3 regions of the Clostridium sp. JN-9 genome follow, and region 1 is predicted to be linked to each of the others. Evidence: a T-box and tRNA genes for the amino acid it is inferred to sense, from the RefSeq annotation. Region 1 holds a T-box; the other regions hold tRNA genes.
What was found. A T-box is a leader RNA that pairs with one kind of tRNA and senses whether it is charged. The one in region 1 lies ahead of proS (proline--tRNA ligase), so its partner is inferred to be a tRNA-Pro.
Positions count from the first base shown of each region.

Region 1 (7,467 bases):
AAGTATTTGGGACAGGCGGAATCGGCGGAGTACACAGAGGAGCTCAGCAGACTTTTGATATTTCTGCAGATCTTCAGGAGCTTGCACATACAAATGTAGCTGTAGTATGTGCCGGAGCAAAGTCAATACTTGATCTTGGATTAACTTTAGAATATCTTGAGACTCAGGGCGTTCCAGTGGTTGGATTTGGCACTGAAGAGCTTCCGGCTTTCTATACAAGAAAAAGCGGATTTAAGGTTGATTACCGTGTAGATAGTGAAAAAGAATTAGCATTAGCACTTAAAGCGAAATGGGATTTAGGATTAAACGGCGGGATGATTGTTGCAAATCCTATTCCAGAGCAATATCAAATGGACTATGACACAATAAATAAAGCCATAGACCAGGCACTTAAGGAAGCAGATAAGCAAGGAATTAAAGGCAAAGCAACTACCCCATTCCTTCTGGCAAAGGTAAAAGATATAACAGGTGGAGCCAGCCTGGATTCCAATATACAGCTTGTGTACAGTAACGTAAAGGTAGCCGCCAGGTTGGCTGTTGAGTTGGGACGGTTAACAGATTAGAATTAAATGAGTAGGGACGGTTAACAATTTAAAATTAAATACTTTCAGTTAAAAATCTGCAAGACAAGTGTAATTAGCACTTGTTTTGCAGATTTTATTTTTAACTATTAGCTTCCATATTTTTGAATAATGATATTTTATAATGCTTCTTGGGCTTGTACAATATAATAAATTGCAAACAAATAAGATCTTTTATTTGGTATAAAAAATAAATGATCATAAAGGTATGTATTACTTTTTATAAAATTAATTAACAGTTTTTCAAGAAACCTGCTGAAGAATAAATTTATTTACAATATCCTTGTACCTATCCTCCGTAGATATAAGTTCAACTCCTACGGAACAAAGCTTCGAAACTCTAGATTCCGTAATATTACCAAGGATCTGGCAGATATGCTTAATTTTAAAATTACAGAGGCTTCTCATTAAAAGCACTGCTAATGCTCTTGCTTCCTTATTATTTCTGCTGTTCTTCATATACATCATTAGCTTTTCCGTTCCTGTTTCTTCACAAATGAAGGCTATTATCTTCTCCGGGCTGAAATTTCTAACCAGTACCTTTCTCTGACTTCTATACTCAGTCTTTTCATCTTCAAATTCCATTTCCCTTTTTAGCTTTTCTTTGTCACACATATATACAAACTTTAAATACCTATCTCTTGCATTATTTGCATTTTCACCTAGCATTTGCATTATATATGCTTCATCTAAAAGACCTGTTTCATCCTTTTTAAGACCCAAATACACTTTTAAGCTTGAATATTTATACTTTTCAGGACAGTTTTCATAACCCTTTATTTTTAAAGGATTATTGTGAATATAAGCTGATAAAGTAATTAGATATCTATCAGTATCAACTATTTTGCTCTTAAATCTATCTTGAAACACATGTCCATGCCTATCATGAATCCTATTATAAGTAACTGCATATTTAAAATTCAATCCATGCATTATTTTTGATATGTCTGCCCCATTGGAATCGATTATAAAATGTGCATGGTTAGTCATGATACAATAAGCATATACCTTGAATCCAAATATTGTTTGATAATCCTTCATCTGTTTCAAGTATTTGTCTTTGTCATCATCTTTTTTAAACAAAGGAACCTCGGTTATACTTCTCACCATAACATGATATATTGCATTTTCCATTTTTATTCTTTCAGTTCTTGGCAATGAAAGCACCCCATTCTTTGTTAAACTCAACCAAATAGATTTCAAAGTAAATCAGTTATTTAAGCTTCTCAAAAAATTGTAGAAGCATCAGTATTTTTGCTCACTTAAATAGTGATTTACTAAATGAAATTATATAGCTAATAGTATTGACTTCAACAAAGGATGTTATTCAACTTACTTGAAAACATTGGTAAATTGTTAACCACCATTCCTTAGTTAAAAGTTGGAAGTTAAAAATTAGTCAGTTGTTAACCGCCATTCTTCAGTTAAAAGTTGAAAGTTGAAAGTTGAAAGTTAGTTAGTTGTTAACCGTCCCTGATTTTTAATTCTAAGAGGTTAACCGTCCCCTACTTTTCCCCTACTTTTAGTATGCCTTTCCCCAGTAAACCATGTGCTTTGCTTCTTTTCCGCAGCATACACACTTGTCTGAAAGCTTTTCCTGTTCAAATGGAATACATCTTGAAGTTACTCCTGCAACCTCTTTAAGCTTATCTTCGCAAGCCTTATCACCGCACCACATAGCTTTTATGAATCCTGGTTTGGTTTCTGCAATTTTCTTAAACTCGTCTAAGGTTACTGCCGAGTAAGTATTTTTATCTCTGTGCTGTTTTGCTTTTTCATACATAGAATTTTGAATATCATCTAATAGCTCAGTAATTTTGGCTTCAATTTCATCAAAAGAGACAAATATCTTTTCTCTTGTATCACGTCTAACAAGTACTGCCTGATTTTTTTCTATATCCTTTGGTCCAACTTCCACACGAATTGGAATACCCTTCATTTCATATTCATTGAATTTCCATCCAGGCATTTTATCGCTGACATCAATGCCAACCCTGGCTACCTTTGAAATTCTTTCTTTAAGCTCTTGAGCCTTTTCAATAACTCCCTCTTTATGCTGAGCAATAGGCACTATCATAACCTGTGTAGGAGCAATTTTAGGTGGAAGCTTAAGTCCGCTGTCGTCACCATGAACCATTATGATGGCACCTATAATTCTGGTTGTCATCCCCCATGAGGTTTGATATACATATTGAAGCTTACCATTTTTATCAGTGTATTGAATATTAAAAGCCTTTGAGAAATTATCTCCAAAGTTATGAGATGTACCGCTTTGCAGTGCTTTTCCATCATGCATCAAGCTTTCAATTGTATAAGTTGCAGCTGCTCCTGCAAACTTTTCCTTTTCTGTTTTTTGTCCTTTAATAACTGGTATAGCTAAAATATTTTCAAAAAAATCAGCATAAACATTTAGCATGTCTATAGTTTCTTTTTCGGATTCTTCAGCTGTTGCATGGGCTGTGTGGCCTTCCTGCCATAAAAATTCGGTTGTTCTCAAAAATGGTCTTGTTGTTTTTTCCCATCTTACTACAGAACACCACTGGTTATACTTCTTTGGCAAATCATTATAAGAATGAATTATTTTTGCATAATGATCGCAGAATAAAGTTTCTGATGTAGGACGAACACATAATCTTTCTGTAAGTTCCTGTCCGCCGCCATAAGTTACCCATGCAACTTCTGGAGCAAAGCCTTCAACATGATCTTTTTCCTTCTGAAGCAGACTTTCAGGTATGAACATAGGCATATATACATTTTCATGGCCCATTTCCTTAAACTTTCCATCCAAGTACTTTTGAGCATTTTCCCAAATTGCATATCCATAAGGTCGTATAATCATACACCCTTTGACACATGAATAATCAACAAGTTCAGCCTTTTTTACGATATCAGTATACCACTTAGCAAAATCTTCATCCATTGCTGTTATTTCTTCCACAAATTTTTTCTGTTTTCCCATATTTACTCCTCCAATGTAGATAAACATTATATTTATAGTTTGAGTTGTTTACCTTAATTTAAAACTTTTTTACAAAAAATAAAAAAAACCTGATCCCAATAGGGACCGAGTTATCGGTGGTACCACCCTCGTTAGTATACTTTCATATACTCACTTATTGTTTTAACGGAAAACTCCCGCTGCAGCCTACTATTACTTCAGTGCAGAACTCAGAGGCTGGTTCAAAATTATTCTTTTAAAAGTCTCCCACCAATGACTTCTTCTCTTTAAAAAGATTATAATATTTACTTTTCCTCTTCCTAGTAACGTATTTATTAATTTTGTGTTCTTGATAAAATAATATAAAATTATAAAAGTATTGTCAATAGGTAATTGAAACAATACCCTTTATTTTACATAAGCTAGTGGTTAAATGAAAAGTATAGCATAAAATATTTTAAATAAAAAAGAACATATCTATTGAAGATAAGTTCTTAATAAAAATAGTAAAATTGCTAAATAATTATATTATTTATGATTGAGTTTCCGCAGTTTTATCCACTGTTCCAGCATCCTGAGGTGTTTCTTTTATTTCTGTATTGTTTTCTTCATGGGCATTTTTCTCAATTATATTTTCTTCAGCAGAATTATTGCAAACTTCTTCTTTACCTAATAATACCAAACATTTTGAAACTTTTTTATTAATGATTCCTGCGCCCACCAAAACTAGTGCAATACCCCAATATACTGCAATTGGTTCAAATATTCCAGGAAGCAGTTGCGATGGTATTAATAGTTTGTTGACCGTTGAGGCCTCATATCCCTGTGCTACATATTGAGCCACAGTGCCTTTAAATAATATGATATTGTTTACTAATGCAGTAATACCAAGAATAGCAACTATTACAGCAGCTACATACATAACAATTGATATTGAAAATCTTTTTGATTCCTTAGATGTTTTTTTATCCTTTTGTGCCATTATGATTTTTCTCCATTTCCACCCTTAGGGTTGTAATTTTTGTCACTAATATTTATTCTACTATGCTATTGTTACAACTAAGTGACAATTAAGTTTCAATATTATTAACAATTTAATGGCTTAACATTTTGCTCAAAGATAAAATTAAAAATGCTACCAGCCAGGTGGCTCCAATGGCCGCTAATACAATCAACACTGCTACAAGTGGATTTTTCACATTTCTTTCATCCGCGATTTTCTTTCCCTCATGTCTATCAACCTTAAACAAGTTTCCAGATATAGTATGAATTTCCGAGTAATTTCGTCTTGTTTTTTCTAGAACCTTTTTCTCTTTGTCCTCTGACATAATCTCACCTCCAAAATATTAATTTAATTATCTATCATAAATAAAATATTATTTATTCCCAGCCTTCATTTCCAGAATAAAAAAGTTAGTTTTGCCAATAATACTTTTGTAGATAGTATTTTATTTTTAGGAGGGTATATAAATGAAAGCAGAAAAATTGAATCAGCCTAACCAGGGAATTAAATGTGTTGTCAATACCTGTCACTATTATATGTCAGGAGATCACTGCTCAGCATCAATGATTGAAGTTGAACATAGGAATGCTAATACTTCGCAGGAAACAGACTGTGCAACATTTACTCCAGAATCAAGGGCTTAACTTTAGCATTTTCAGGGGCGGTTACCATAAACCGTTCCTTTCCCATGAAGAACAATTAAAAAATCAAAATAAATATTATTTTTAATTGTAATTTTTAACTAAGAAGTCCATCCACCTCTTTTCAAATTCTTCGCTGCTGCATCCTAATATTTCCTGTAAATTTGAAGGTGATTTGATTAATTTAATTAAGGAGTTATATCCATAATTTTTAACCACATATTCTACAGCAGTATAAGAAAATGCATATCCCCCGTCAGATAAATTTTGGCTATTCATTGAAAATAACGGCGGCACCTCATTGTTTTGTATTTTTTTCTTTAAATCTTGTTTTATATTATTATTCATCTGTTTTGCTTCAAAAGCTGCGGTACCTTCATTAAGCCATATAGGTATATCTTTTAAATTTGAATTAATTTGAGAAACCATAACATGGGTAAATTCATGCACCACTACCATCATCAATGTGTCATAGGTGTGATATTTCCCCGGGTTTAAAGGTGAAACCATTTTAATTTTGCCTTCCCATTCCGTTCCAACATTCCACTCAGGTGCCATAGGTGCCCCTATTGCATTATGAAATGACTGAATATCTGGGTAAACTTCAATATCAACTTTATCTTTTAATGATACATTTAAATCCTTTGAAATCCTTTTATAATTTTCTTGAAGATTTTTATTCAAATCATTTAAGCATTTTACATCTTTATTAAATGAATAGAACCTAAAATGCTGGCTCTCGAGTTGAAGCTTTAATTTATCCTCACCAGCCGCATTGGCACTTTTACTGGCTCCACATCCCATTATGTTAAATGTAAAAATTAAACCAATGCATAAAATAATAAATTTTCTCATAAAAGCCTCCCCAAAAACTTTTATTGAATATATTACTACTATACAATCATTTTACCACATATTGTAATAAATAATAATGTCTATTGAAATATAACGTTTTAAACTTAACCGTCCCTTAATTTAAAGCTTCCAGCCCAGCTTTTCAATTTGATTGTATTTAGCATACCACCCATTTTTTCCTGCTAAATCAGCAGGTGTTCCTGTTTCCACTATTCTTCCGTTATCTAAAATGATAACCTTATCAGCATCTATAATTCCTGACACTCTGTGGCTTATGGTAAGTATAGTTCTTTCTTTAGATATTGCATTTAAAGCTTTGAATATTTTCTGTTCAGTTAATGAATCGAGCCCTGAAGTAACCTCGTCCAGAAGCAATATAGGAGGGTTGCACACAATAGCACAGGCTAAAGCTAACAGCTGATACTGGCCATGTGAAAGACTGCTTTCACCTTCACCTATTAAAGTGTTATATCCATTTTTTAATTTCATAATATCATCATGCAGATATACAGTTTTACATGCCTTTATTACCTGTTTATCTGTGATAGTTTCGTCATATAAAGTTACAGCATCCCTAATGCTTCCATCATAAATAGGAAAACTTTGAGGTACTATGCCTAATATTTTTCTTCTTAAATTTTCAGGAATTTTAAAAGAATCCATTCCTTGTATTTTTATACTGCCTCTGCTTGGCTTATAGAGCCCTGCCACAAGATTTAAAATTGTACTTTTCCCTGCACCTGTTCTTCCAACAAGTGCTACTTTCGTTCCGGGCGTTACATTAAAATTAATATCCTGAACAATATTTTTTTTATTATCATAAGAAAAGCTCATATTATTAATAGATATATTAGTGTTATTAAAATTACTTTTATCTAATGATAATTCAGTAAAGTATTTGTCACTTTTTTCAGTTTGTCTTATTTCCTCTTTTTCATTGTCAAAATCATTTATCCTTTTCACACCTGCAACAGCTTCCTGAATTGTCTGAAATTCTTCAGCTATTGATTGAATGGGGTCAAACATTCTGGAAATTAAGTCTACAACTGCTGCAACAGACCCTATTGTTATTCCAAGAGCACCCAAACCCTTTGGAGCTGCTATAAGAACAGTAATCGTTATAATTACAGCTCTAAGAATCTGCATTATGCATGGGAAAAAGGAATCTAATGTACTTGTTTTATGAACTGCGGATATGTTTTCATTTAATGGCTGCTGAAAATTATTTAAAAAAAGCTGTTCCTTTGAAAATACTTTTATTGTTCTGATGCCGTTAAATAGTTCCTGAATTGAACCGTTAATATGGGATACAGCCCTTCTGGCAGCCATTTGTGCATTAAAAGTTGCGGATTTAAAAAATCTGGTTATAAAATATATTACTGGAATAAATATTAACAAATATAAGGCTAATAAAGGGCTTATGAAATAAACTGAAACAATGATTCCCAA
Region 1 covers NZ_CP035280.1:1,051,848-1,059,314, reverse strand. The annotation lists gene EQM05_RS05055 (pseudouridine-5'-phosphate glycosidase) at 1-563, shown strand, start outside; gene EQM05_RS05050 (transposase) at 825-1,748, opposite strand; gene proS (proline--tRNA ligase) at 2,104-3,540, opposite strand; T-box leader at 3,638-3,850, opposite strand; gene EQM05_RS05040 (hypothetical protein) at 4,052-4,501, opposite strand; gene EQM05_RS05035 (hypothetical protein) at 4,614-4,847, opposite strand; gene EQM05_RS05030 (DUF1540 domain-containing protein) at 4,990-5,166, shown strand; gene EQM05_RS05025 (peptidase MA family metallohydrolase) at 5,248-6,018, opposite strand; gene EQM05_RS05020 (ABC transporter ATP-binding protein) at 6,139-7,467, opposite strand, start outside.

Region 2 (7,467 bases), 520 kb from region 1:
GGTCCAAAATATGGACTCTTAAAAGTATTTAAACTCATTGAATTACTTTTTGTTACTTCACTTGCACAGTTTAGTTCATCATTTAAGCATACCAAAACTCCCTTTCCCCTTGCTTCTTGGGTAATTGCTGTACAAATTGAAGCTGCAAGATTTGCTGGCCCGTCATATCCCAGTTCAGAACTGCTTCTCATTGAACCGGTGACAATTACAGGTTTCTCATTATTTATTGTTAAATCAAGTAAATATGCTGTTTCTTCTAATGTATCAGTTCCATGGGTTACCACTACTCCAGAAATATCATCTCTATCCAAAAGTTTTCTTATAAATTTAGATAATTCCATCATATTAAGAGGGGTCATATGTGGACTTGGCACATTAGAAAAAGTATAAGATTCAACAGTAGCAAACTCTTCAATACCTGTTACCATTGACATGATATCTTCTCCTGTTAATGATGGAACCGCCGCTTTTATTCTTGGGTCCACCTTCATTGAAATTGTTCCACCATTAAAAACAACTGCTACTTTTTTCATGTTCATTTCCCCCTAATTTATATTTATTCTCACCTTCTAATATATATTTTACAGTACTTTAAATATCATTTCATTAATTTTTTTAAAAAAAGATATATGTTCAATATTTTATTATTTTTATTGCATATATCTTATATTATTAAGCTAATTATAATATATTATTTAATTGCATTTACATTTTCTTCCACGAGTAAAAGTGTTTCTTCTGTATATTATATTTTCAAAATAATATATCATAAAACTCCAATTGCTTAAATAGAAATTATTTCTGTTTAATATTACTGCTGAAAGTACCCACTGATGCCAAAATATCATGCATAAAATTTGCACCTCTTGATATTAATAAACCTGTTAAAATATTTCCAACAATAGGGATTCTCATATTAACCCCTACAGCAGCTAAAAAATCTATATTTGCACTTAAGGCTACTAATTCCCCAAATGCTACTGCTCCAATTCTATCATAATTTATCTTACCGTTCTGCCAGAACATTTTTGATGTTTCCCACAAGGCTTCAACTATAAGTGATGAAATTAAAATCTGAGTCATATCCATATTTATCCCCTCCAATACAAAATATTTTAATGGGGATAAAATTAGAACTTATTGTATCTATATAATTTCATTTGGTAAATTAGCTATTTTAATGAAAGTGCATCATCTAATGTCTTGCCATTAATATAAATCTTAGCACTCTTCACAGATTGAAACTGCATAACAGTTTCAATTAGCTGAGCCTTCACTCTTGGAATATCCATTACTCCACCAAGACTAAAAGTTCCTGATAAATTAACAGTTGCTGCTCCATTCACTATTTTAGCACTTTCAACTTTAAGATTTGATTTGTATAAAGTATTATATAAACCAGACTTTCCATAAATTCTGTCTTTTATAGAAAACAAATCACTTAGTGCCCCTTTTAGTGGTGTTTCTGGTGTGGAAATTACCCTTTCTACAGCCACCACGCTATCGCCTGTGTCAAGCTTCTTACCGCTTTTACCATTATCATCTATAGCAATTAAAAATACTTTTATTACAGTAGTTGTTTTTTTACTTTCAGTGGTTGCCTTTTTATTTTCAGCAGCATTGTTGTTATTACTTTTATCATCACTATTACTTATAGTTGTATTAGAGTTTGAAACTCCATTTTTAGAAGATGAAGAATTACCAGGTTTGTTTGTACCAGTACATGAAGTTAAAAACAGCGCCAGCACTATAATTAATAAAAACAATTTTTTCATTGTTACTACCTCCTTGTATATATATGAATATAAATCTTAAAAATATTGTGAATAATAAAAAAGACCTGGAATAATGAAAATTCCAGTCTTAATATTTTATGTAATTTATATTATTTAATTACCTTTTTTAAAAAATTTTTTACACCTAAAATCAAAGTATTGTGTTTTAAATAAATAACGGTTAGCTTGACATCATGTTGTATCCATAGAAAAAAAGTTTAATCAGCTTGATACTTTGGCAGTACACTTAGAAGGTAAAAATATAACTCCTCAAAAGATGGAATTATTAGAAAAGTACATAGATGCATTATTTGAAGATGAAGATTAAAGGAGTTAAAATTTATGAATGGAAATAAGAAAGGGATGATAAATATGGAAAATGAAAAAATATTTGAATTGCTGGAAAAAATGTATGCAGACTTGAAAGGTGACATTAATAGTTTGAAAAAGGGGCAAGATGAAAAAATAAAAACCCCTAAGCCATTGAGCCTAAAGGTTTGAGATGGTCTGGGTGACAAGACTTGAACTTGCGACCTCATGAACCCCATTCATGCACGCTACCATCTGCGCTACACCCAGATTAACATGTATAATATATTATATTATAATCTAAAGAATTATGCAAATTAATCCTCCATTGCCCTCATTAATAATCTTTTGTAATGTTTTCTGAATCTTAATTTGTACATCTTCCGGCATTTTATACAATTTATTTTGTAATCCATCCTTTACAAGGTCTTCTAAAGTTTTGCCAAACATATTACTCTGCCATAATTTCGATGGATCATTCTCAAATTGTTCAAATAAATTTTTAACCATTTCTTCGCTTTCTTTTTCATTTCCCATAATTGGAGAAATTTCAGTTTGAATGTCTGCTTTGATAAAATGTAAGCTTGGAGCAGATGCCTTTAATTTCACTATGCATTTATTTCCACTCTTTATTATTTCAGGCTCTTCCAGCTTCATCTCCGACAATTGCGGAGGTACTAATCCGTATCCTGTCTCTCTTACATCCTTTAAAGCTTGAGCTATTTTGTCGTATTCACACTTTGCTGAGTGCATATCCTTAAGAATATTCAGAAGATCACTTTCACCTGATATTTCCTGACCGCATACCTCTCCAAGTATCCTATAAAACATACCATGCTTTGGCTTTAATGATACTGTAGCAGTCCCTTGTCCCATATTAATTTCATTTATTTTAGATTCATCTAGAAATTCACTATTCCTAAGTCCATCTACAGATTTACCTATATCTCTTATTTTTAATATGTTTTTGCATAGACTCTTAACTACATTTACAAATTCGATTTTAAGCCAATGTTTTGAATCTAATTTTTCTATCCATTCAGGCATATTTATATTAATTTCTTTTACAGGGAACTCTTTAAGTACCCTTTGTAATGTATCCTCGATATCCTGTTCATTCATGTTAAGTACATCCATAGCCTGAACAGGTACATCATATTTTTCTTCAAGTTCATTCTTAAGTTGTATTGTTTCTTCATTATCTACATGTTTAGAATTTAAAATCATAATAAAAGGCTTGTTTATTGACTTTAATTCATTGACTACCCTTTCTTCTGCTTCTACATAATCCTCCCTTTTAATATCCGTTATGGATCCATCTGTAGTAACAACCAGCCCTATGGTTGAATGTTCATTAATTACTTTTTTAGTGCCAAGTTCTGCTGCTTCCTCAAAAGGTATTTCATAATCATACCATGGAGTGGTAACCATTTTTGAATTTTCGCCTTCCATGTAACCAAGAGCGCTTTTTACAATGTATCCAACACAATCAACCATTCTTACTTTAAGTTTTGTGTTATCATCTAATGAAATTTCCACTGCTTCATTGGGTACAAATTTAGGTTCTGTAGTGTGAATAGACTTGCCGCTACCACTTTGTGGCAGTTCATCTTTTGCTCTTTGCTGTTTATATGAATTCTCAATTTTCGGAAGAACCATAATTTCCATAAACCTTTTTATGAATGTGGATTTACCTGTTCTTACTGGCCCAACCACCCCTACGTAGATGTCACCTTGAGTTCTTTCAGCAATGTCCTTGTATATATCAAAGCTTTCCAAGATATACCTCCCACTTATCTATTATTGACAATATATATATATTATCTTTTGTAAGAGTATATTACTTTATGGTAAAAAAAAGTACAGCTTTTGCTGTACTTTTAATAACTTTCTTGTTTTTTATCTCTTGTCATTAATTCATAAACACCATACTTGGGGTCTTTTCCTTCAAATAATACTTTATACAAAGTATCAGTGATTGGCATATCTACATGGATTTTATCCTTTAATTCATAAAATGCCCTGCATGCTTTTGCTCCCTCAACAACCATGCCTATCTGATCAGCAGCTTCATTAAGTGACATGCCTTTGCCAATTAATATTCCTGCTCTTCTGTTTCTGCTGTGCATACTGGTGCAGGTCACAATTAAATCGCCCATTCCAGTAAGTCCTGAAAATGTTTCAGGCTTTCCTCCAAGCTTGACTCCAATTCTTACTATCTCGCTCATTCCCCTGGTCATTAAGGCAGCTTTAGTATTATCACCGCATCCAATTCCATCTGAAATTCCCGCAGCAAGAGCAATGATATTTTTAACTGCTCCACCAATTTCAACACCTATTAAGTCATCATTGGTATACACTCTGAATTTATTATTCATAAATAAATTTTGAACTTTATCAGCATATTCCATGTTTAATGAGGAAACTACCACAGTGGTTGGAATATCCTGAGCAACTTCTTCGGCATGACTTGGTCCTGATAAAATTACCACAGGACTTTCTGGAAGTTCTTCCTGAATTACCTGTGACAGTCTTTTCCCAGTATGTTCTTCTATGCCCTTTGCAATGCTTATTATTATTTGATCTTTATTTACAAGTTCTTTTATATCCTTACAAATACTCCTGATAACATGTGATGGAACTGCCAAAATTACATAATCACATTCATTTATTGCTTCCTTTTTATTATTATAAGCATTTACTCCACTAGGAATAATAACATTATGGAGATATTTAATGTTTTCTCTTTTAACATTTATATCTTCAACTGTTTTCTCATTTCTGTCCCAAATATTTATTTTATGCCCATTTTTAGAAAGCATTACAGCTAAAGCTGTCCCAAAACTTCCTGCTCCTAATATAGCAACATTGCAGCACATTTTTATTCCTTCCTTTCTCTAAACTCCATTTTTATTCCAGTTCCGCTGAAATCAAAGCTTTCTCTCAACTGGTTTTCTATATATCTTTCATAAGAAAAATGAATTGTAGATGAATCATTTACAAAGAAAACAAAAGTTGGAGGTTTGGTACCTGTTTGTGTTACATAATAAATTTTAAGTCTTTTTGTCCCCACTACTGGAGGTTCCTTCATCATTACAGCTCTGCTTATTACATCATTTAGCACACCAGTTTTAATTCTTTTGCTATAGTTAGCATAACATTGCCTTGCAATCTGAAGTACCTTCTGCACTCTCTGACCGCTTTTGGCAGATATAAACAAATAAGGTGCATATGGCATAAATGAAAGATTATATTGTAAGTTTTTTTTGAAAAAATCCATTGTTTTAGTATCTTTTTCAATTAAATCCCATTTATTCACTACTACCATTATAGCTTTACTCATTTCATGTGCATATCCTATAATTTTTTCATCCTGCTCGCTGATTCCATCTTTGGAATCAATCATAAGTATGCACACATCAGCTCTTTCTATAGCTGTATATGTTCTAATTACACTATATCTTTCTATCTGCTCCTTTACTTTGCTTTTTCTTCTTAAGCCGGCAGTATCTATCAAAGTAAATTTGCCATCATCTGTTTCTATGTAACTGTCTATTGAATCCCTTGTTGTTCCAGGAATATCACTTACAATAACTCTTTCTTCCCCTAAAAGTTTATTTATTAATGAAGATTTTCCCACATTGGGTTTGCCAACAAAGGCTATTTTTATGTTTTCATCCTCTTCACTATAGTTTTCATCTTCATCAAAGTGCTGCACAACCCTATCAAGCATATCACCAAGTCCAAGACCCTGTGAAGCAGATATGGTAATTGGATCACCTATGCCTAAATTATAGAATTCATAGGCATTATTCTCATCTTTTAAATTATCAATTTTATTTACTACAAGCACAACTGGTTTATTACTTTTTCTAAGCATTTGCGCAACTTCTCTATCGGCAGGTGTAAGTCCTTCTTTTCCATCTACTATAAATATAATTACCTTTGCAGTATCAATAGCTATCTGTGCCTGTCTTCTCATCTGAGATATTATCACATCTGTGCCTTCAGTCTCTATACCTCCAGTATCTATTATAGTAAAATTATATTTCAGCCATTCAGCCTGAGCGTATATCCTATCCCTTGTTACACCTGGAGTATCTTCAACTATAGAAATCCTTTTACCCGCAAGCTTATTAAATAAAGTGGATTTACCTACATTTGGTCTTCCCACAATAGCAACTATTGGTCTATCCATTGTTATTCCTCCTCTATTAACTCATTAATGGTGTCAATGAAATCTTCACCAGTATAATCACAAACAACTACTTTCCTGCTAAGCTGCTGTTCTAACATTGAAACAGTAATATCATCGAGAAAAATCTGCTCATCCTGCCCTCCAGGTTCATATCCTTTTCGAAGCATAGTATTGGGTATAATTACATATTTCCCTAATAATTTATTTTTACACTGACTTATTATATCCTTTCCAGTTATAAGGCCTGAAACTGTAATTGTTGATCCAAAGAAATCATTTACTATCTTCTTAACATCAATATTAATATTCCTATTTTTATTATGTATTTTTGAAGCAGCATTTTCTATTTCCAGATATGCTGATTCACCAGTTATTAATGTGAAAGACCCATGTCCTGAATTTCTTAATTTATTTATGTCGCTGCTTATGGTATCTCTAAATAACCTTATAACTCCTACCCCATCCTCCAATTGTTTATATTCCTCATAAAATGACGAATCTGGAATCTTTTCATTAGCAGTAATATAAAACTCGTCTGATAATCTTACAAAAGGTGTACCTATTTCATCCATATATTTTTTTTGAAGTTTAGCTACAATATCAAGCTGATGCTTTGCACTATCTGAATCAAATGTATCCAGATGATAAAGTCCTTCTCGGAACTTAGTTATTCCAACTGGAACTACAGCTAAATTCTCTATATATGGATACAGTTTATATAAATCCTCTATTGTTTTAATAAGCTCTTCATTATCATTTATTCCAGGACATAAAACTATCTGACAATTAAGCTTAATACCAGCTTTCGCCAGCTTTTTTAACCTTTCATATATATTAGATGCAAATCTGTTGTTTGTCATTTTAACCCTTAGCTCACCATTAGTTGTGTGAACCGATACATTTATTGGGCTTATTCTATATTTAATTATTCTATCAATATCCTCATCACTCATATTAGTCATTGTAACAAAATTACCTTGGAGAAATGCCAGTCTTGAATCATCATCTTTAAAATATAGCGTGTCCCTCATGCCCTTAGGTAATTGATCAATAAAGCAAAACACACATTTATTATGACAGCTCTTAGGTTTATCCATTATGGATTCCTTAAAATCTATGCCAAGTTTATCGTCATAATCCTTTTCAATTTCCAGTTCCCATATGTCACCATTTGGTTTCTCAACT
Region 2 covers NZ_CP035280.1:1,575,622-1,583,088, reverse strand. The annotation lists gene EQM05_RS07640 (asparaginase) at 1-533, opposite strand, end outside; gene EQM05_RS07635 (hypothetical protein) at 796-1,089, opposite strand; gene EQM05_RS07630 (GerMN domain-containing protein) at 1,173-1,775, opposite strand; gene EQM05_RS15740 (hypothetical protein) at 2,118-2,276, shown strand; tRNA gene EQM05_RS07625 (tRNA-Pro) at 2,279-2,354, opposite strand; gene spoIVA (stage IV sporulation protein A) at 2,385-3,863, opposite strand; gene EQM05_RS07615 (NAD(P)H-dependent glycerol-3-phosphate dehydrogenase) at 3,965-4,963, opposite strand; gene der (ribosome biogenesis GTPase Der) at 4,966-6,282, opposite strand; gene EQM05_RS07605 (DUF512 domain-containing protein) at 6,285-7,467, opposite strand, start outside.
Region 2: it has a tRNA-Pro gene. The T-box ahead of proS (proline--tRNA ligase) is inferred to sense a tRNA for this amino acid. The anticodon was not compared.

Region 3 (7,467 bases), 1.2 Mb from region 1:
TGCTGATATTATTATATCCTACTAGTGAAAGCTTTGTTTTTATTTCAGGGCCAGAAGGCAGTCTCTCTTTATCTGTTCCAATACCCCATAGATTTATTATTGGGCCAGTAGTTATATCAAATGCACCACCGCTGAGTTTTGAGTACCTTATTGATGTTTCTATCATCTTAATAATCTCAGGATGTACTTTTACATACTCTTTTCCTGCTGCAGCATTAATTTTATAAACATCGCTTGTACTTATGGTAGTGCTTGCAAGTTTGTCAATCTCATCCAGCCTTTTGAAACTTTCATCCACAGCAGTCTTTGCGTTGGTACCATAGGCTTTTAGAGTTATAACAGTATCCATCATTGTATTTGTCTGCTCATAAGGCTGATCATCTGGATGCTGAGAGGTTGTCCCACTTGATTTACTGCCTCTGCTGCAGGACACAAGAAACATTAGTGATAAAGCACAGATTAGTAATGCTTTGAATATCCTTTTCATATTTTTCCCCCATTTTTTTATAGTATGTTTTTTGTAAAATTAATAACATAGAATTATTCTATGTTATTAACTTTTCTGATTTTATTTTATCACACTGCAGCCAGCCTTTATTATTGATTTCCGTCTCACATAGAAATGATACCTGAAACCAGGTAACACCTGAAACTTCTGCACTATCATGAATATTCACCACAGTTTCAGCTTCTAAATCAGCTAATATAATGGAGTCCTCCATAGGGCATAAATATAATCTGCATTTCCTGCAGGTGGTTCCAATTTCAAATGGCGGTTCCATATATTTAATTTTAATATTTTGCGAAGTATGATCATTTTTTATTATTTTGTTTTTTAATCTGTCATTTTGTGTTCGTAGTAATATTATCTGTTTATGCTGATCAGACATTTTATTTGCAAAATAGTAGGATATGCTTAATGCGGCACATAATAATAAAATGAATAAGAACAACAGCATAAAGCGTCCTCCAAATAAATTATATATTATATTATATTCGTATAAGATAACATTATTACATCATTTCCAGAAGTTCATTATATTCAAAAATATAGCTGTCAGCTTTTTCTATAATGTCTTTCATTTGATTTTTAGAATAAAAATCATGGACACCGATAACTTTTGCACCTGAGGCTTTTGCTCCTATTATAGCAGGTAAAATATCCTCAAAGACAACACATTCATAAGGGGCAAGTCCTAATTTTTTAGCTGCTAATAAATATACATCAGGAAAATTTTTATTTCTTTTTACTTCATCTGTAGTAGTAATGGAATCAAAAAGATTATATACATCATTGCTTTTTAATGCAGCCTCAATTAGAGTTAAGCTATTACTTGACGCAACAGAAATTTTAATATTTTTTGCTTTTAATATATTTAAAAACTTCTTTACTCCTGGTTTAAGTTTTACATTTTTAGAGTATTCATCAAAGGCCATACGGTTCCATTCCTCCTGTATATTTTCTACAGAGTCAGAAATATTAAATCTATCTTTAAAATATTCAGCTGTTTCATTGAAACTTAAATGCCCTATATTATCATATAAATCTTCTGGTACCTCAGTTCCCCTCTTCTTTAAATAATCCCTGTCAATTCTGCTCCATACCCACATAGAGTCAATTATAGTGCCATCCATGTCAAAGATGGCACCTTTTATGTTGTCAAACATTAGCAAACATCTTCTTTCTATCTATATTAATAGAAAAATACAAACTGAGGTTACAGAACCTAAAATAGAACCTGCAAAAACATGTGTAGGATAGTAAACACCCAAATACATTCTGGATATTCCTACTTAGAATTAGAATTCCCTTTCAAATATTTTTGTTTTATCTTCTTTTTTATAATCTTCAACAGTATTAATCTTAAGCTTGTGTAGAATTTCATTCATGCAGTTACTATCAACGGCTACAGTGATTTCAGAATTATTAGCAAATTCATTTACAAACTCAGTACCTTGTTCTTTTGGAATAAGTGCCTTAGGACCACCAACGCATCCACCGATACAGCCCATTCCTTCGATAAAATTAGCATCTACCTGACCATTTTGTGCTTTTGACAATATTTCTTTGCATTCTTTTACACCATTTGCCTGAATTGCTTTAAATAGTTTATATTTCTCGGGAAATAATCTTTCAACTGCATCTTTAACAGCTATGGAAACTCCACCGGTTCTTGCATATAATCTTCCGCCCTTTGATGCATATTCAGATGATGTGTCAGGACTAAGCTTACCTGGATCAACATTAAGACTTTTGAAAGTATCTTTAACTTCGGAAAATGTAAGAACAAAATCAATATCTCCAATTAAATCCTCATTCTTAGCTTCTGCTTTTTTAGCAATGCATGGGCCTACAAAGACAACTTTACAATCTGGATTTAAATATTTAAGCACCCTTCCAGCAGCAATCATTGGAGAAACTGATGGTGAAACGTACTTAACCATATCGTTGTAAACTCTTTTAAGCATGCCAACCCACATAGGGCAGCAGCATGAAGTAATCATTAAATCATCTTTGTCTTTTACATGATGGTCAAATTCTATTGCTTCTTTTAGTGTAAGCATATCAGCAAAGAATGCTACTTCAATCATATCTGTAAAGCCGATTTTTTTAAATGCAGATCTCATTTGATCAATGGAAACATCAGAACCAAACTGGCCAACAATAGCTGGAGCCACTGCAGCAATTACAGGTGTATTACCTTTTAATAAATTAATAAGAGGTATAAACTCAACTTTATCTAGTATACCTCCACTTGGACAAGCATCAACACAAAATCCACAATCAGCGCACTTATCATTATCTATTCTTGTAGTATGCCTTTCAGTATCAATAAAGATAGCATCGAAAGGACAAGCTTTTTGACATGAAGTCTTTCCATCAGAATCCACGCAATCCATTGAGCAGGATTTGACATGGTTTACAATCTTATGTTTAGCTTCATATGTATGTATTGCATTTATTAAAGAATCTATGTAATTATCACTATTAAAATCAACTTCAACACCGCAAAGTGATGCAATAACATTCTTAAGCTGCTGTTTTTCAATTTCAGATGATTCTAACAATTCATTTACTGCTTTTTCAAAGTCATCATTATAATATGCTTTTACAATGGCTTTAAATAACTCACTATAGTTCTCTTTCATAAAATCACTCCTTTTATAGAAATTATCTGAAAATATTAGAAACTTTACAGAAAATATACGAAATGATGGTCGGGGTGACAAGGCTCGAACTTGCGTCCTTATGCTCCCGAAGCATACGCGCTCCCATCTGCGCTACACCCCGATAGATTTATTATATTAAATAAAATAACATAATTCAATAATATTATGATTATAAAAGAATAAATATTGGAATTTTAATATGGTTTTTTAAATTTAAAGAGAGTTGTAAAAACAACTCTCTTGGTCGGGGTGACAGGGATTGAACCTGCGACCTCATGGTCCCAAACCACGCGCGCTCCCATCTGCGCTACACCCCGGCAACAGTTTTTATTATAACTGCTGCACATAAAAAAATCAATGATAATTTATGTATATACTTTTCAAAAAACACACTGCATAGATTTCAAAGTATATATTACTGTTTGCTTTTTTCATCCCCTGCACCACGTGTTGGCACTGTTGACATTAAAAATCCAACTAAAATGGATAAAACACCCGGTGATATTATATTTATATATGAAATATATCTGGTTTTATAAAGTATTAATGCAATAATACCAGTAACAGAAATTGATACTATAAATAAAACTATAATAAATCTTGACATGGAGCTAAAAAACTTTTCATATAATCTATGTCGTGTTGGACCGCTGATTACACTTCTAAAAATGAAGTAGGCTGCTAAAATTAATATCAGGTCCGCAAATGCAGATATAATGAAATTTTTCATATAAAAAAACCTCCTCATTTGGTTTGTATCATTATTATCCCCATTTTGAGAAGGTTTTACACTATTATTTATTTAAAAACATTTCTCCAACTTTGTAGATATCTCCTGCTCCTATAGTAAGTATAATATCGCCAGAAGCTGCTTCCTTATTAAGATATTCAACTATGCTGTTAAAATCATTAAAGTTTATGCACCTGACTCCAAGCTCTCTGATTTTATCTCCAAGGATTTTTGAGCTTATAATGCCTGTATCCTTTTCACGGGCAGCATAGATATCTGCCAACAGCAAGGTGTCAGTATTAAAAAATGATTTAGAAAAATCATCTAATAAAGCAAGAGTTCTTGAATAGGTATGAGGCTGGAAAACACTAAATATTTTATTATGAGGAAAATTTAAAGCTGCAGTAAGTGTTGCTTTTATTTCAGTAGGATGATGAGCATAGTCATCAATAACTGTAATACCATTTTTAACACCTTTGATTTCAAATCTCCTATGTGTGCCGCCGAAGGTCTCCAATCCTTTTATAGCTGAATCCATAGGGATTTTTAATACATATGCGCAGCTAAGACTTGCCAGAGCATTTAAAATGTTATGCTTTCCCGGTACATTTAAATGAACTTTACCTATAACATTATTGTTATGAACCACATCAAAAGCTGCATTTCCTAATGAATCAAATACTATATTTGCTGCAGTGAAATCACCTGAGGTTAAACCAAAGGTTATTATGCTGCAATTTACTTTTTTAATGATATTTTGAATTCTTTCATCTTCGTTGTTTGCAATTAAATACCCCTCATCAGGAATAAGCTTTGCAAAATGATAAAAGGCATCTTCAATATCATCTAAATCCTTGTAAAAATCCAAGTGATCTGCATCGATATTCAATATAATGCCAATATAAGGGAAAAAGCTTAAAAAAGATTTTTTGTATTCACAGGCTTCAGTTATAAAATATTCACTGCTGCCTGTTCTTACATTTCCATTTATCAGATCTAACTCTCCACCAACCAGTATTGTAGGATCTAAATCAGCATGAACAGTTATGTGAGATAACATGGATGTTGTAGTAGTTTTACCATGAGTACCAGAAACAGCTACGTTATACTTATGGCCATTCATAATTTTACCTAAAAATTCAGCTCTGGTAAGTAATGGTATATTTAATTTCCTGGCATTTAAAAGTTCTTCATTATCCTGTGCTATAGCAGCTGTATATACCACTAAATTTGAATTAATAACATTTTCTGCTTTATGACCTATATAAATCTCAGCTCCCATGGACTGCAGTTTTAAAGTTGTCTCAGAAACTTTCATGTCTGATCCGGAAACTTTATAACCTTTCTGAAGAAGTATTTCAGCAAGCCCGCTCATACTTATTCCACCAATACCTATAAAATGAACTTTAGTTTCTTTGCTTGGAAGAAAATCTAATGACAAAATAACCAACTCCTCAATATTAATACCAAAACAATATAATTATTCTACTATATGATTTAAAGTAATGTATTATTTTAAAAATTATACATCTTTAATTATAATCAAATTTTAATAAAAAAAAACACAATAAAAAAACTTTTATTGATATACATGCGAAAAGTTAATGTTTAATTTTAACATCAATAAATAAGTATTGATAATAGCAGGGTTTTGTCATAAAATATGAATAATGAATTAAATAATATAAAAATTATTCGTAAAATCTAAAATGATGGGTGATAGAATGGAGAAATATACTAGGAACCAAAGGGTGGCAATAATAACCAAGGTTTTATTGGAGAATTCAAACACTATAATAAACCTAAATACTTTCACAGAAATGTTCAATGCTGCAAAATCTACAATAAGTGAGGATTTATATGTAATAAAAGATGTACTAAACAAACTTCATATGGGAAGAGTAGAGACTATTGCAGGAGCTGCAGGTGGAGTTAAATATGTATGCGGAATGTCATCTGAGGAAGTAATGGGATTCTGTGAAAGACTATGTATAACTTTACAGAATAAGGATAGAATAGTACCGGGAAACTTTCTTTATGTCAGCGATGTAATGTGCAATCCTGAGATAATAGCCAAGGCAGGTATTATTTTGTCCTCAAAATTTGATGATAAAAATGTTGATTATGTGGTAACTGTTGAAACAAAAGGGATTCCACTGGCTTATGAAGTTGCTAAAGACCTGGGAGTACAATTAGTGGTGGTTAGGCGGGATTCAAAGGTTACAGAAGGATCTACAGTTAATATTAATTATGTTTCTGGATCAAGTGGAAGAATTCAAAACATGACTTTATCAAAAAAGGCTATAAAAAAGGGAAGCAAATGTGTTTTTATAGATGATTTCATGAAGGCAGGAGGCACAACTATCGGCATAATAGATTTAATGAAGGAATTTGAAAGTGAAATTGTTGGTATAGGCATGCTTATAGATAACACTGACACAGAGAAGAAACTTATTAATGAATATGTATCCTTAGTAGATTTCAATGGTATAAACAAAAATGGCGAACCTGAAATTGTACCATCTAAATTTTTTAAATAACTAAATTTTCAAAAAAATTAATAATTTTTTAAAAAATAAGAAGGAAAAAACTAAAACGTAGAGAATAATATATATATTGAAGCATCTTGGAGGTGGATTTTAATGGTAATTACAGACGTAAGAGTTAGAAAGATTGCTGCAGAAGGTAAAATGAAGGCAATTGTTTCCGTAACCTTTGATAACGAGTTTGTTGTTCATGATATCAAAGTTATAGAAGGGCAAAACGGACTTTTCATTGCTATGCCAAGCAGAAAAACTCCTGATGGAGAGTTCAAGGACATAGCACATCCAATAAATACTCAAACCAGAGAAAAAATTCAAAAAGCTATTTTGGATGAGTATGAAAAGGTTAAGAATGAGGAAACAACTGAAGGAAAAGTTGAAGAGTAATAAAGGGGAGTAGAAATACTCCTTTTTATTATGGAGAAAATTATCTTTTATAGTTGAAAATAATCTATATATAAAATATAATATTATAGGGTGTTTACGAACATTAAGTACAAGTTATTTAAAATAATTAGCCTAATGAGGTGATAAAATGTATAAGTGTGCTATTATATTAGCAGCTGGTGAAGGAAAAAGAATGAAATCTAGTATGCCTAAAGTTCTGCACAAGGTGTGCGGGAAAGAAATGGTTAATCACGTAATAGATACATTAAAGGGAAGTCAGATAAATGATATAGATGTTATTGTAGGCAGAGGAGCAGATAAGGTAAAAGAAGCTACAAAATGCAGAAATGTTAACTACTCTTTTCAGGAAAAACAATTAGGTACAGGGCATGCAGTTATGTGTGCTGAGGATTTCCTTAATGGAAAGAAAGGAACTGTAGCTGTTTTTACAGGTGACGCTCCTTTAATTAAATCAGAAACTGTCATGAAACTTATGAACTACCATGAAGAAGGAGAATATAAAGCTGTAATATTAACTTCACTAGTTGATGATCCAACTGGATATGGCAGAATAATAAGAAAACAGAACGGCCAGGTTGACAGCATAGTTGAGCATAAAGACTGCAGTGCCGAAGA
Region 3 covers NZ_CP035280.1:3,120,407-3,127,873, reverse strand. The annotation lists gene EQM05_RS15080 (FAD:protein FMN transferase) at 1-487, opposite strand, end outside; gene EQM05_RS15075 (hypothetical protein) at 546-959, opposite strand; gene EQM05_RS15070 (HAD family phosphatase) at 1,015-1,668, opposite strand; gene EQM05_RS15060 ([Fe-Fe] hydrogenase large subunit C-terminal domain-containing protein) at 1,801-3,150, opposite strand; tRNA gene EQM05_RS15055 (tRNA-Pro) at 3,217-3,292, opposite strand; tRNA gene EQM05_RS15050 (tRNA-Pro) at 3,413-3,488, opposite strand; gene EQM05_RS15045 (hypothetical protein) at 3,587-3,901, opposite strand; gene murC (UDP-N-acetylmuramate--L-alanine ligase) at 3,966-5,342, opposite strand; gene purR (pur operon repressor) at 5,626-6,441, shown strand; gene spoVG (septation regulator SpoVG) at 6,544-6,831, shown strand; gene glmU (bifunctional UDP-N-acetylglucosamine diphosphorylase/glucosamine-1-phosphate N-acetyltransferase GlmU) at 6,980-7,467, shown strand, end outside.
Region 3: it has a tRNA-Pro gene. The T-box ahead of proS (proline--tRNA ligase) is inferred to sense a tRNA for this amino acid. The anticodon was not compared.